Linked DNA regions of Candidatus Thiodictyon syntrophicum. Each later gene encodes a partner of the first gene's protein in a complex. Links are inferred from orthologs where the notes say so. Each region holds a gene or a part of one and is shown on either strand. Other genes may lie near its edges.

Region 1 (8,134 bases):
ATGACCCAAAGTCAGGCAGGCCGCGGTGGGCAAACGGGTCAGCAAGCCGGGACTGAGTGGCAGGAAGTCGCCGTTGAAGGTCTTATCGAGCCAGCGAGAGGTTCGTGCTGTTTGGTCCGGGTCGTCGAACAAGGCACGCACCACTTCCGTTAGCGCGAGGGTCTGCGGGAGTAACTCGCGGTCGGCCAGGAAGCGGGTGAACAGCGCGCGGCCAGCCAGCGAGATGGCGTCTGGCTCAGCAATCCCAGCGCGTCGCAGATCGCCCAGGGAGCCTTGCAGCAATCGCAGAATCAAGTCCGTAATCCACTGCCGCCGCACGCCCCGCGCTTGGGGTCGCTGAGAGGCCAGGTAGGCGAAGGTGATGGGTGCTTCGACCGCAAGAGGAATTCTGCTAAGTCCCGCCGAGGCACTGTCTAGTCCGATCGCGTGAATGGTCAGCCGCCCCGGTTGCACGACGCCCAGATAGGGCGCGTCACCGCTGAGTGCGATCCGGCGACGGATGCGACGCAGGTGGTTGTCATCCTCTAGCCGATCGCCGTCGACCAGGAATACCAGGGGGCTGTCCTGCCACTCATAGACGGCGTGCAGGGCGCTCAGGTCAGGGCAACCGGCTCGGCGGGTGGCTACCAGGGTCGCATAGGGCAGCAGCGCCGGAACGTCCTGATCGAACGCCAAGAGCCCGGCGGGATTGGCGCCGTAACGCTCGACCAGGTCGTCCAGGGCGCTCATGGTCTACCGCAGATTGGAGTCAGTGGACCGGACGAGCCACACCGTGTGCATCCCGACCAATCGGCGCTACGGCGCGTGGCAGCGACGTTGGCATGCCGTCTCATCGTACCGACCCCAGCGCGAAAGGTAGCGACAACTGAGGATCAGCCATCACCCCGTCCGGGAAGAGGCGGGTGCAGAGTTGGCCCAAGTCCAGGGAGAATCCGGCGAGTGTCGGCACTGCGGGGTCGCCAGCGCGTTGGAACTGGGCGGTTTCCGGGGTCAGAAAGACCCGGTAGCGCGGCCAATCCAGGCTGGAACGGCGGCGCAGCCAGTTGTGTAACTCGCCGAAGGCGGTGGCATAGCGGGACGCGGGAACGCGCATCCGCTTCATTTCCTTGGCGATCATTGCAGCCACCAGATTCGCATCGTCGTACTGCGCGTGGACCCCGGCGCCCGAGCCCGCGCGCAGGGCCACCAGGACCCCGGTCCGCTCCCAGGCTTTGCGGTCCGGCTCGGTGCAACCGACTCGCTCACGCAACTGCAGTGCTTGCATTGGATTAAAGGGGAAAGTTTTGTCTTCGAGGGAGCATAGCCCCAGTAGTGCTGTATGTCTAGCCAGTTCACCCTAACCTCAACGAACTGAGGGGCACCCCTGGGATCGGCTTTCCGCCGGGTGTCGCTGGGCAACGCCAACAACGATCTTCGACCGCCGCCGCGACCAGCCGCCGATCACCGAGCGCACGGCTGCGGCCGAAGAGCCAAACCCGGAGGGGCGGCGCATCCAGGTCATCCGCGCTTGATGCCTCCGGGGCGGCCCTGAGGGGCCTCACGCAGATCCACCCAGGGCAGGTTCTCAGGGATCGGCAGATCCAGGCCAAGCCGCCGGCCTTCGGCCAGTTCGGCGGCTACCGCGGTCGGCACCAGGACCCGCGACACCAGGCTCGGCAGCAGGTCCAGACGCCCCAGTTGGTGCAAATACTGGAGCGGCGAGGTGTTACAGATGACCTCAGGCAAGGTGAGTCTGTCGCTTCAGTTCATCGTCGGAGAGGCAGAAGGTGTCGACACTGTAATCGGCCAGCTTGCTCAGGAACTGCACCCGCGGTAATCCTGCCCGCCGTGCTGCCGCGCCGGAAGACAAACGGCCAAGTTCGTAGAGTTTCACCGCGGCGGCGAGACGGATCTCCGCGGCGGCGGTGGCGTCGGACACCTTCGGCGCGAGTAGCGCGTCCTCGGGGATATCGTCGACGATGCGGGCGATCTCGGACGGATCGAGCGGGTCTTCAGCGGCGACCGCGCGCAGCCGCTCGACCATGGATTGCAGCGCGTCCCTGGCGTCGGCCTGATCGGCGGATTCGACGACGATACCGCCTTTGATCGGACGCACGCGCACTTGGCGGGCCAGGCCGGCCAGGTACTCCGGCGGGATCAGTAAGCCACGATCCTCGATCTGCAAGGGATTCATGTGTCTGACTCGCTTAGGGATGGATTGACTGCGCGATTGTACCCCGTCTGTGTCGGGCGTCGACCGGCTGAAGCCGCTCCCACAGTGTCGCTGCGCGACGTTCGCGGGAAAGGCTCGACTTCCGGTGTTGGGGGTCAGCCCAGCAACTGTTCTACCACCCGCCCGACCTGCTCGATCCGCTGGGTCGGATCGGACAGGTCCCGAAAGAACCGCAGCTTATCCCCCCCGTCGAGCTTGTATTCCTTCGGCCGGGTCTGAATGAGCTTGATGAGCCGCGTGGGATCGACCTTGGTATCGCTGCCGAAGATGACCCGCCCGCCCGCGGGGCCGGCCTCGATCTTCTTGATGCCGTAGGGCTGGACGGTGAGCTTGATCTCCGTGATCGCCATCAGGTTCTTGGCCGGGTCGGGCAGCAGGCCGAAGCGGTCGATCATTTCCACTTGAATCTCGCGCAAGGCCTCCTGGTCCTTGGCGCTGGCGATCCGTTTGTACATGACGAGCCGCGTATGGACATCGGGCAGGTAGTCGCTGGGCAGCAGCGCGGGTAGGCCCAGGTCGATCTCGGCGCCGTGGTCCAGGGGACGATCGAGTTCCGGAGTGCGCCCGGCCTTGAGCGCCTGGACCGCCCGCTCCAGCAGATCCATATAGAGCGAGAAGCCGATCTCGTGGATCTGGCCGGACTGCTCATCGCCCAGGAGTTCACCGGCGCCGCGGATCTCCAGGTCATGGGTGGCGAGTGTGAAGCCGGCGCCCAGGTCTTCCATGGACTCGATCGCCTCCAGGCGCTTCTTGGCGTCCTCGGTCATCTGTTTGGGGGGCGGGGTGATCAGGTAGGCATAGGCGCGATGGTGCGAGCGCCCGACCCGGCCGCGCAATTGGTGCAGTTGCGCCAGGCCGAGCTTGTCCGCACGGTTGATGACGATGGTATTGGCGCTGGGCACGTCGATGCCGCTCTCGATGATGGTGGTGCACACCAGGACATTGAAACGCTGGTGATAGAAGTCGCGCATGATGCGCTCCAGGTCGCGTTCGCGCAGTTGGCCGTGGGCGACCTGGATGCGGGCCTCCGGGATCAGGGCCTCGAGTTTCTGGGCCTGGTTCTCGATGGTCTCCACCTCATTGTGGAGGAAATAGACCTGGCCGCCGCGTTTCAATTCGCGCAGCACGGCCTCCTGGATCAGTGCATCGTTCCAGGGGCTGACGAAGGTCTTGATGGGATGGCGCTCGACCGGCGGCGTGGCGATGATGGAGAGGTCGCGCAGGCCGGACATCGCCATATTGAGCGTACGCGGGATGGGGGTGGCGGTGAGGGTCAAGACATCGACCTCGGCACGCAGTGACTTCATCTGCTCCTTGTGGCGCACGCCGAAGCGGTGTTCCTCGTCGATGATGACTAACCCTAAGTTCTTGAACTTGACCGATGCCTGCAGGAGCTTGTGGGTGCCGACCACGATGTCGAGCGTACCCTTGGCCAGGCCGTCCAGGATGACCTTCTGTTCCTTGGCATTGCGAAAGCGCGACAGGCTCTCGACCTTGATCGGCCAGTCGGCGAAGCGGTCGGAGAAGTTCTCGAAGTGCTGTTGGGCCAGCAGCGTGGTGGGCACCAGCACGGCCACCTGACGCCCGCCGTTGGCAGCCACGAAGGCGGCGCGCATGGCGACCTCGGTCTTGCCGAAGCCGACATCGCCGCACACCACGCGGTCCATGGGCTTGGTGTCCTCCATGTCGGCCAGCACCCCCTCGATGGCGCGCGCCTGGTCCGGGGTCTCCTCGAAGGCGAAGGCGTCGGCGAAGGCGGCGTACTCCTCGCCCGGCTCCGGGAAGGCGATGCCGGGCCGGGCGGCGCGCCGGGCGTAGATGTCCAACAGTTCCGCGGCCACGTCGCACGCCTTCTCGGCCGCCTTGCGCTTGACCTTGTCCCACTGGTCGCCGCCCAGGCGGTGCAGGGGGGCGTTCTCCGGGGAGGCGCCGGTGTAGCGCGAGATCAGATGCAGCGAGCTGACCGGGACATAGAGTTTGTCGCCCTTGGCATATTCGAGCGTCAGGAACTCGGTGGTCAGACCCCCGACGGTCAGCGTCTCCAGACCCAGATAGCGACCGACCCCGTGGTCCTCGTGGACGACCGGGGAGCCGGCCGTCAGCTCGGTCAGATTGCGCACGATGGCGTCGCCGTCGCGCTCGCGCGCCCGGCGGCGGCGCTCCTGGCGCACGCGCTCGCCGTAGAGTTGGGTCTCGGTGACGATGGCGAGATCCGGGTCCGCCAGCCACAGGCCCTGCTCCAGGGGGGCGACGGTCAGTCCGATCGGGTCCTTGCCGGCCAGGAAGGCGGCCCAGCCCTCGACCGGGCGGGGGTTGACGCCGAAGCCGTGCAGGTGGTCGTTGAGCATCTCGCGCCGGCCCAGGCCCTCGGCGATGAAGAGCACACGGCGGCCCGGGGCGGCCAGGAACTCCTGGAGCGCCTGGGCCGGGTGGGCGGCGCGCGCCTGGATGTTCATGGGCGGCAGGGCGCGGGTGGCGAAGTTGTGCGCCTCGGCGTAGCCCTTGCGGCGCTCGTCCTGCTCGCCGCGCTGGTAGAGGACCCCGGACAGGCCCTTGAGCCGATGCGCGAGTTCGTCCGCCGCGAGATAGATCCGGGCGGGCGGCAGCAGGGGCCGCTCGACATCGTGACGGCGCTGCTCGTAGCGCGCCTCGACCCCGTCCAGAAAGGCGGTCGCCGCGTCCCGGCAGCGGTCGGACTCCAGGGCCAGGACGCCCTCGGGCAGGTAGTCGAAGAGGGTCGCGGTCTCCTCGAAGAAGAGCGGCAGGTAGTATTCCAGCCCGCCGGGGGTGCGGCCCTCGGAGACCTCCCGGTAGATCAGGCTGACCGTGGGGTCGCCCTCGAAGAGCACCCGGTAGCGCTGGCGGAAGCCCGAGATCGCCTCCTCGCTCAGGGGGAACTCGCGCGCCGGGAGCATCCGCACCCGGGTCAGGCGTTCGCGCGTGCGCTGGGTCTCCGGATCGAAGGTGCGGATGGTATCGACCTCGTCGTCCAAGAGATCGATGCGCAGGGGCTCAGTGCTTCCCATGGGGAAGCAGTCGAGGATGGAGCCGCGCACCGCGAACTCGCCATGGCCCATCACCTGGGAGACGCAGGAATAGCCGGCGCGCTCCAGGCGGCGGCGGGTGGCGTCGAGATCCAGTTGGTCGCCGACCGCGAGCACCAAGGACTGGCCGTCCACATAGTCGCGCGGCGGCAGGCGCTGGAGCAGGGTCGCCACCGGCACCACCAGCACCCCGCGCTTGAGCCCCGGCAGCCGGTGCAGGGTCAGCAGCCGCTCCGAGACCAGTTCCGGCAGGGGCGAGAAGCAGTCGTAGGGCAGGGTCTCCCAGTCCGGGAAGCCGAGGAGCGGGATGGCGCCCTGCTCCGACCCCTCGCCCAGGAAGAAGGTCAGGGCGTCGCGCAGGCGCCCCGCCGCCTGGACATCCTCCACCAGGGCCAGCACCAGCCCGGGGTGGGCGCGCGCCGCCGCGGCGATGGCGAGCGCCGTGGCCGCGCCCTGGAGGCGGCCCCACAGCAGGCGCTCGCCGGGGCGCGTCGGCAGGGGCGGGGTCAGGGGTGAGAACAGGGCTTCGGCGGTCGACGCAAGTAGGGCAGGGGGGGTCATCGGGCTCGGGGCTGCGGTGCTCGGAAGATCGCCCGCGGGGCGAGGTTCCGAGTGGATTTGGAAGATGGCATAGCCCTGACAGGATATCTGATCGGGTATGCGCCTGCATCCATGGCGAGTCGTCGGGGTGCGCTGTCCTGGTCCTGGTCGTTGTCGTTGTCGTTGTGGTGATCGGATTGTTCTATTACGACAACGACAACGACGCCCGGTCCGTGAGAAGGATCGGCGTCAACCGAGTCGCCGCCTTGGTTCGACTTGCGGTCGGCCGCACCTTCCCCCAAGGCCGCACGCTGCGGGATCGCCCTGAGCGTCGGTTGAACTGCCCAATCGCCGCGCGACCGACGCAGACGCGCGACGACGATCGGCGCGGCCTGTTCGAGCAGGCTCAGGGTAGCGCCGAAGCACCCGCGGTCATCGTCCTGACCCGCATTACCCGGCAGAGAATGCCCGTCGCTTGGAGACCACGATGGCCCGTCCCACCCGTGCCCGCATCGACCTTGATGCCCTGCGCCACAACTTTCTCGTCGCCAGGGAACTGGCCGGGTCGGCGCGCCTGGTCGCGGTGGTCAAGGCCAACGGCTACGGCCACGGGGCGGTGCCGGTGGCCCGCGCCCTGGTCGGGGCGGCCGATGCCTTCGGGGTCGCGTGCGTGGAGGAGGCCCTGGAGTTGCGCGAATCCGGGATCAGTGCCCCCATCCTCCTGCTGGAGGGGGTCGTGACCCCGGACGAACTCGCGCTGGTCGATCGGCACCGTCTCGCCATGGTGGTCCACCAGCGGGAGCAACTGGAGTGGGTCCAGGCGGCCCGCCCGGCGCGGCCGCTCGCCTGCTGGCTCAAGCTGGACTCCGGGATGCACCGCCTCGGCCTGACACCGGAGGCCTTCGCCGCCGCCTACGCGCAACTGGCCGCCTGCCCCGCGGTCGGCGACCTGGTGCTGATGACCCACCTGGCCCGCGCCGATGAGCCGCAGCACCCCTATACCAGGCAGCAACTGGCGCTGTGCGCCGAGGTCTGGGAGGGGCTCGCGGCACCCCGCAGCCTGGTCAGTTCCCCCGGCCTCATCGCCTGGCCCGCGGGCATCGCCGACTGGGTGCGCCCCGGCATCATGCTCTACGGGGCCTCGCCCCTGGGCGATGGGCACCCGTCGGCCGCCCGGCTGCGCCCGGTCATGACCCTGGAGTCCGCCCTGATCGCGGTGCGCGACCTGGGGCCCGGGGAGGCGATCGGCTACGGCGGGCGCTTCGTCTGCGCGCGCCCGACCCGGGTGGGGGTGGTCGCGGCCGGTTATGCCGACGGCTATCCCCGCCACGCCCGCGACGGCACCCCGGTGGCGGTCGCCGGCCGCCCGACGCGCCTCATCGGCCGGGTCTCCATGGACATGCTGACGGTGGACCTGACCGAACTGCCGCAGGCCCATATCGGGGATCGGGTGGAACTCTGGGGCGGACAGGTCAGCGCCAACGCCGTGGCCGCGGCCAGCGACACCATTGCCTATACGCTCTTCACCGGGGTGACCGGCCGGGTGCCGCTGCGCTATGAGCCTGCCGACGGCGATGCCGCCGAGGGCCGCAGCACATAAAGCCGGTACCCCTCAGACGATTGAAGTTGGGGCAGGAAAATTGGACAGGATTAACAGGATTTCGCAGGATTTACAGGATTGCCGATAACTGGATTGACTGCGACTGCATCCTGTTAATCCTGTCTATTTGCATCCGGTTGCCACGGTCTTCGACGACTGGCTTGTAGCCTCTGGCTTATCGGTCTGCGGAGAAGTCCCGGCCGAGGTGTCTTGTCCGCCAATGAACGCCAATCAACGCCCATGAGTAGCGGATGACATGTCGAACAATCCACTGACCCATCACGAGATCCTGACCCTCGCCGAGCCCTTCTCCCGGGGCGGGCGCCAGGTGGACCTGGCCGCCACCGACCGGCCGGAGCGGCGCCTGGTGTTCAAGGCCCGGGAACTTGCGGCCGCGCCGCCCCTGGGGGAGCCGCTGCGGGAGGAACTGGTCCTGGAGAACCCGCGCCCCGACCTGTATCGGCTGACCCGGACCTTGACGACGCAGACCGGGCTGGCGGCGACACTGCGGGTGGAGGGGCAGGGGCCGCAGGGATTGGTCGAGGGCTTGGAGCGGATCGATCCGCAGGGGCAGTTCGAGGTGCGCCACGGGGTCATGGTGGCGCGCAGTTATCGGCTGGCCGCCGCTGCACACGAGGGTACGCAGGCGCCCGCTGAGGCGCCGCCCCCGGTCCTGGCGCAGGCCGTTGCTGACCTGGGCGGCGTCGTGATGACCTTCGACGCCATGACCGGCCCCGG
Region 2 (5,737 bases), 2.8 Mb from region 1 along the record:
CACGGCTGCCCCAGCGATTATTCAATCCGAACGCGGTCTTGCGGCCGTGGATGTAGCCCAAGGGCAGGTCCGTCTGGTCCAAGATGTTCGGCGCCTCTCAGCCCAGAAACATCAGGTCTCACGCCAAGGCGCCAAGTTTTTTCACATACAGACCACTCGATCCTATTTTGCCGCCCCCGCACCTTCTCCTATTACCCAATTATCACCCTCGCCAACCCCGGGCTGAACGCCAAATTCGCTCCGTCGGTCAACTTTTCAAGCCGGTCGTCGTCAAGGTCGATCGCCGACGCAAGGTCCTGAAATCGGACTTTCGCAACTTTCGTTACAGTTTCCTCCAAGACTGATTGAACGTCAGAGCTAAGTCGAGACGATACTTATAGTCTGTAGAAACATAATCATCATACAGGCATCCTGAGATGCATGGCAAGATCAACCGAAAAGCGACTCTTTGGTCAGCACGTTCGAGACCTTCGCCTCAGCCATAGGCTGTCGCAGGAAGACCTTGCTGAGGCGAGTGGACTACACCGGACTTACATTGGTTCGGTAGAGCGAGGCGAAAGAAATATAAGCCTCGAGAACATTATAAAGATCGCGACGGCCCTAGGCACGACGCCAAGTAAACTCCTTGAGGGAATTCAATAATGGGGTTGCAATCTCCATATCATAACGTTTCGCCTGAAAATTGGCGAACAGTGACCGAGAAACTGATCTCGAAACATCCCCTAGGAAGCAAAGAAATCGTCGATATTGTCCTTGACGCATGGCAGTCCATCTTCACCTCGGCGATTGGATCGCACAGCTTCAAAATTGGAAAAGACATTTTCCCGAAACCCCAAATCATGGGCGCTTTGCTCCATGAATTGATTCCACTTGAAGTGGCAGCACGATATCCAAAGGAATGGAGAGGGGAGCAAACCGCTGATGACAAAGATATCGTCTATGTCCCGAACGACAGCTTCTCTATCGAGTTAAAGACTTCGTCTCATCGGGACCAGATTTTCGGCAACCGAAGCTATGCTCAAGATGCAAGAAAGGACAAGAAAAGCAAGTCGGGCTACTATCTAACTGTCAACTTTGAAAAATTCGCTCCACAAGGGACGGAACCGACGATTTTGTTAATCCGATTCGGCTGGCTTGACCATGCCGATTGGATTGGCCAGCGAGCAGCTACAGGCCAGCAGTCGCGATTAACTTCTGACATTTACGCCGGAAAGTTAAAAACTCTATACGCCAAGAGCTAATTCGATTTGGGCTTCGGCAAATTGCTTTGCCTCAAAGTAATTTGAAATTCGGCGGCTGGCAATCTGAACATAGGATGGGTCGATTTCAAACCCAATCACTTTTCGACCATGTCGTAGCGCCGCTTCCGCCGTGGTTCCAGAACCAAGAAATGGATCGAGTATCACATCCCCTTCATTGCTACTGCATTTTATGATCCGCTCAATGACAGCGAGCGGAAACTGAGCCGGATGAGGGGTCCGCTCTTCTGAACTCCTATCCCTGCCAGAGGTCACTTTCGGGAACTGCCAGACATCGGTCGGATTTTTCCCTAAGGGATTGCATTTTAGCTTACCGTTTTTTTTCTGATTTGGGTATTTCACGTCGGGATCACGTATCTCGTCAAGATTAAAGCAGTACGACATCGCATCTTTGACGTACCATAGAAATTTTTCGTTTCGGGGCGAAAACATGCTCCGGCAAGCCACTCCAGCACCGTAGTTCCAGACTATCTCCTGGATTAGAAAAAAAGGCGTTCTATTCCAAAGAAAATACGGGATCGGTATCGCACGGCCCTTGCCAGGAATTCCGAAATACCCAAGGTTTAACCAAAATGCGCCGTCGCTCTTGGTGATGCGATGAATCTGCTTGATCCATGATTCGCACCAATCCAAATATTGCGTTTGCGACAATACGTCTTCGTATTCTTTGCCAATGTTATACGGCGGCGACGTCACTGCGAGATCGATCATCTTGGGAGGGAGTTGCCTCATTAGCTCAAGACAGTCACCCTGAAAAATCGCAACCTCGTCGGCCTCGTAGCTCGGAGCTCCAAAGGCAGAACGGCACAGAGAAAAGATATCAGTATCCGGCAGCATGATGCTACTTATAGTAGTCAAAATTATCGCAACTGTCAACTACACGCGGAGGCCCGCAAGAGAGCAGGGTTAGCGTCGGCACGGAAACCGCTCGTGGACCATTGATTTGGCCAGTCGGTCAAAATGCTCTGGTTTCGGGTCGATGCGCGCTACCCACCCTACCAGCCGCGCTGCAACAAGGGCTTGAGGAACCGCCCAGTATGGGACCCGGGATCGGCCGCGATCTGTTCCGGCGTGCCGACACTGATGACCTCACCGCCCTTGTCCCCGCCCTCTGGCCCCAGGTCGATGACCCAATCGGCGGTCTTGATGACGTCCAGGTTGTGCTCGATGACGATGACGGTATTGCCGTGGTCGCGGAAGCGGTGCAGGACCTGGAGCAATTGGGCCACGTCGTGAAAGTGCAGGCCGGTGGTGGGCTCGTCCAGGATATAGAGGGTGCGGCCGGTGTCCCGTTTGCTCAGTTCCCGCGAGAGCTTGACCCGCTGCGCCTCGCCCCCGGAGAGGGTCGTCGCGCTCTGGCCCAGGCGCACATAGGCAAGGCCCACGTCGATTAAGGTCTGGAGCTTGCGGTGTATGACCTCGACCGGGGCGAAGAAGGGCAGCGCGTCCTCGATGGTGAGGTTCAGGACCTCGTCGATGGTGCGGCCCTTATAGCGGACCTCCAGCGTCTCGCGGTTATAGCGGCGGCCCTTACAGGTGTCGCACTGGACATAGATGTCGGGCAGGAAGTGCATCTCCACCCGAATGAGGCCATCGCCCTTGCACGCCTCACAGCGCCCGCCCTTGACGTTGAAGCTGAAGCGGCCTGGGCCGTAGCCGCGGGAGCGGGCCTCGGGTACGGACGCGAACAGGTCGCGCACCAGGTTGAATAGCCCCGTATAGGTGGCCGGATTGGAGCGGGGGGTGCGGCCGATGGGGCTCTGATCGATATCGACGATCTTGTCGAAATACGCCAGGCCCTCGATGACGCGGTGGGGGGCGGCGGTGAGGCTGGCGCCGTTGAGTTGGCGGGCGGCCACGGGGAATAGGGTATCATTGATGAGCGTGGACTTGCCGGAGCCGGAGACCCCAGTGATGCAGCAAAAGCTGCCGACCGGGATGGCGGCATCGACATCTTTAAGGTTATTGCCGGTGGCACCCAGGATACGCAATTGGCGCTCCGGGTCCGACGGGGTGCGGTGTTGCGGGATCGCAATGCGCAGGTCGCCGCAGAGATAGCGGCCGGTCAGTGATTTCGGGTTGGCGGCGATCTGCGCGGCGGTGCCTTGGGCGACGAGCTCACCGCCGTGGACCCCGGCGCCCGGCCCCATGTCGACCACCAGGTCCGCGGCGCGGATCGCCTCCTCGTCGTGCTCCACCACGATGACGGTGTTGCCGATGTCGCGTAGGTGGGTCAGGGTCTTGAGCAGCCGGGCGTTGTCGCGCTGGTGCAGGCCGATGGAGGGCTCGTCCAGGATGTACATGACGCCGACCAGGCCGGCGCCGATCTGGCTGGCGAGCCGGATGCGCTGGCCCTCACCGCCGGAGAGGGTCTCGGCGCTGCGCGCGAGCGTGAGATAGTCGAGCCCCACGTCGGTGAGGAAACGCAGCCGGGTGGCGATCTCCTGGTTGATGCGGGCGCCGATCTCGCCGCGCCGCCCGGGCAGGATCAGCCCCTCGAACCAGGCGAGGCACTCGCCGACCGGCAGGGCGCAGAGGCTGGGGAGGTTGCGGTCGGCGACGAAGACGTGGCGCGCCGCCTCGCTCAGACGGGCGCCATGGCAGGCCGGGCAGGGGTGGTGCGACAGATAGCGGGCCAGCTCCTCGCGCACGGTGGTGGAGTCGGTTTCGCGATAGCGTCGCTCCAGGTTGGGGATGATCCCCTCGAAGGGACGCAGCTTCCCGCTGCCGCCCTCGTGGGGGAGCCTGAGTTTGAGCTTGTCCTTGCCGGAGCCATAGAGCACCACCTGGCGGGCGGTCTCCGACAGGTCGACCCAGGCGGTCTCCACATCGAACCCATAGTGCTCGGCGACGGCCTGGACCATCTGAAAGTAATAGCCGTTGCGCCGGTCCCAGCCGCGCACGGCCCCAGCGGCCAGGCTCACCCCCGGTTGGGCGACGACCTTGGCCGGGTCGAAGAACTGCTCGACGCCCAGCCCGTCGCAGGTCGGACAGGCCCCCGCCGGGTTGTTGAACGAGAAGAGGCGCGGTTCCAACTCCTGGATGCTGTAGCCGCAGACGGGGCAGGCGAAGGTGGCCGAAAAGGTGATCTCAGGGCGCCCCGGCGCCGCACTGTCTGCGTCTTTCGGGGGCTCCAGCGGCGCTATTCGGGCGATACCACCGGAGAGCGCGAGCGCGGTCTCGAATGACTCAGCCAGCCGCAGGTGCAGATCGGGGCGTACCCGAAAGCGGTCGATCACGACCTCGATGTCGTGCTTCTTCTTGAGATCCAGGTCCGGCGGGCTGTCGAGTTCGCACAGTTCGCCGTCGATGCGCGCCCGCACGAACCCCTGGGCGTGCAGTTCCGCGATCAGTCGCTGGTACTCGCCTTTACGCGCGGACACCACCGGGGCCAGGAGCATGAGCCGCTCCCCCTCCGGCAGGGCCAATACCTGGTCGACCATCTGACTGACGGTCTGGGCCTCGAGCGTCTCCCCGTGTTGGGGGCAGCGGGGGCTGCCGACGCGGGCGAACAGCAGGCGCAAATAGTCGTAGATCTCGGTAATGGTGCCGACGGTGGAGCGCGGGTTGTGGGAGGTGGTCTTCTGCTCGATCGAGATGGCGGGCGACAGCCCCTCGATATGATCGATGTCCGGCTTTTCCATCACCGAGAGGAATTGCCGGGCATAGGCGGACAGCGACTCGACATAGCGGCGCTGGCCCTCGGCATAGATGGTGTCGAAGGCGAGAGAAGACTTGCCGGAGCCTGAGAGCCCGGTGACGACGATCAGCCGGTCGCGCGGCAGATCCAGATCCAGGTTCTTGAGGTTGTGGGTGCGGGCACCGCGCAGGCGGATCATTCCGGGAGCCAGGACGGAGCCAGGACATCCTCATCCATGGACCAGGCGACGATGTCGGACTCATAGGTTTGCATCTGATTCCCCTCGCAGAACGCCCAGTTCCCAGACCTCTACGATAGCGCGGGGGCGAAAGTCGGACAAGCGCGAGGCTCCCGCCGATTGCGATTGGCGCGTGACGCCGACAATTGATGGGTTTCGCTGCGCTCTACCCATCCTACGGGAGCGCCTGCCCAGTCTCGGAGCAGTATCGCCGCAGGATGACAAAAGGCAAAAATCAAAATGCCCCCGGCGCAAAGCGCCGAGGGCATAAGTTAGGGCGACCGGGAAGGAGCCCTAACTGGTCTTCATCTTGCGCAGCCGCTCGATCGCCCGTAACTGGGCGATGGCCTCGGCCAGTTCGGACTGGGCCTTGGCGTATTCGAATTCGGCGGCGTGACCGGCGAGTGCGTCTTCCGCCTTGCGCTTGGCCTCCATTGCCGCCGCCTCGTCCAGGTTCTGGGCGCGGATGGCGGTGTCGGCGAGGATGGTCACGGCCATGGGCTGGACCTCGATCATGCCGCCGGAGACATAGAAGTGCTCCTGCTCGCCGTTCTCCTTCTGCACCCGGACATCACCCGGGCGCAGCCGGCTGATGAAGGC

What was found. The genes of interacting proteins can lie anywhere in the genome.
Region 2: the proteins of mfd (region 1) and uvrA are in contact, whole or in part, in a crystal structure (PDB 4DFC), measured with the Escherichia coli proteins. The link is inferred for Candidatus Thiodictyon syntrophicum from one-to-one orthologs.

The regions. Positions count from the first base shown.
Region 1 is NZ_CP020370.1:3,960,543-3,968,676, reverse strand. Bases 2,108-6,160 are described here. They hold mfd (transcription-repair coupling factor), read right to left. Parts: upstream 5,818-6,160; coding sequence 2,308-5,817; downstream 2,108-2,307. Other genes in these bases: THSYN_RS16630 (UPF0175 family protein), read right to left, coding at 2,108-2,173. Also shown: THSYN_RS16645 (N-6 DNA methylase), read right to left, coding at 1-729; THSYN_RS16640 (hypothetical protein), read right to left, coding at 830-1,264; THSYN_RS16635 (PIN domain-containing protein), read right to left, coding at 1,498-1,725; more of THSYN_RS16630, read right to left, coding at 1,718-2,107; alr (alanine racemase), read left to right, coding at 6,284-7,396; THSYN_RS16615 (hypothetical protein), read left to right, coding at 7,653-8,134. UniProt on the Escherichia coli protein: Couples transcription and DNA repair by recognizing RNA polymerase (RNAP) stalled at DNA lesions. Mediates ATP-dependent release of RNAP and its truncated transcript from the DNA, and recruitment of nucleotide excision repair machinery to the damaged site.
Region 2 is NZ_CP020370.1:6,799,941-6,805,677, forward strand. The notes cover bases 2,055-5,458. They hold uvrA (excinuclease ABC subunit UvrA), read right to left. Parts: upstream 5,099-5,458; coding sequence 2,255-5,098; downstream 2,055-2,254. Other genes in these bases: THSYN_RS29140 (DNA-methyltransferase), read right to left, coding at 2,055-2,096; THSYN_RS29150 (F0F1 ATP synthase subunit epsilon), read right to left, coding at 5,432-5,458. Also shown: THSYN_RS29130 (helix-turn-helix domain-containing protein), read left to right, coding at 421-642; THSYN_RS29135 (ScaI family restriction endonuclease), read left to right, coding at 693-1,241; more of THSYN_RS29140, read right to left, coding at 1,224-2,054; more of THSYN_RS29150, read right to left, coding at 5,459-5,737. UniProt on the Escherichia coli protein: The UvrABC repair system catalyzes the recognition and processing of DNA lesions. UvrA is an ATPase and a DNA-binding protein. A damage recognition complex composed of 2 UvrA and 2 UvrB subunits scans DNA for abnormalities.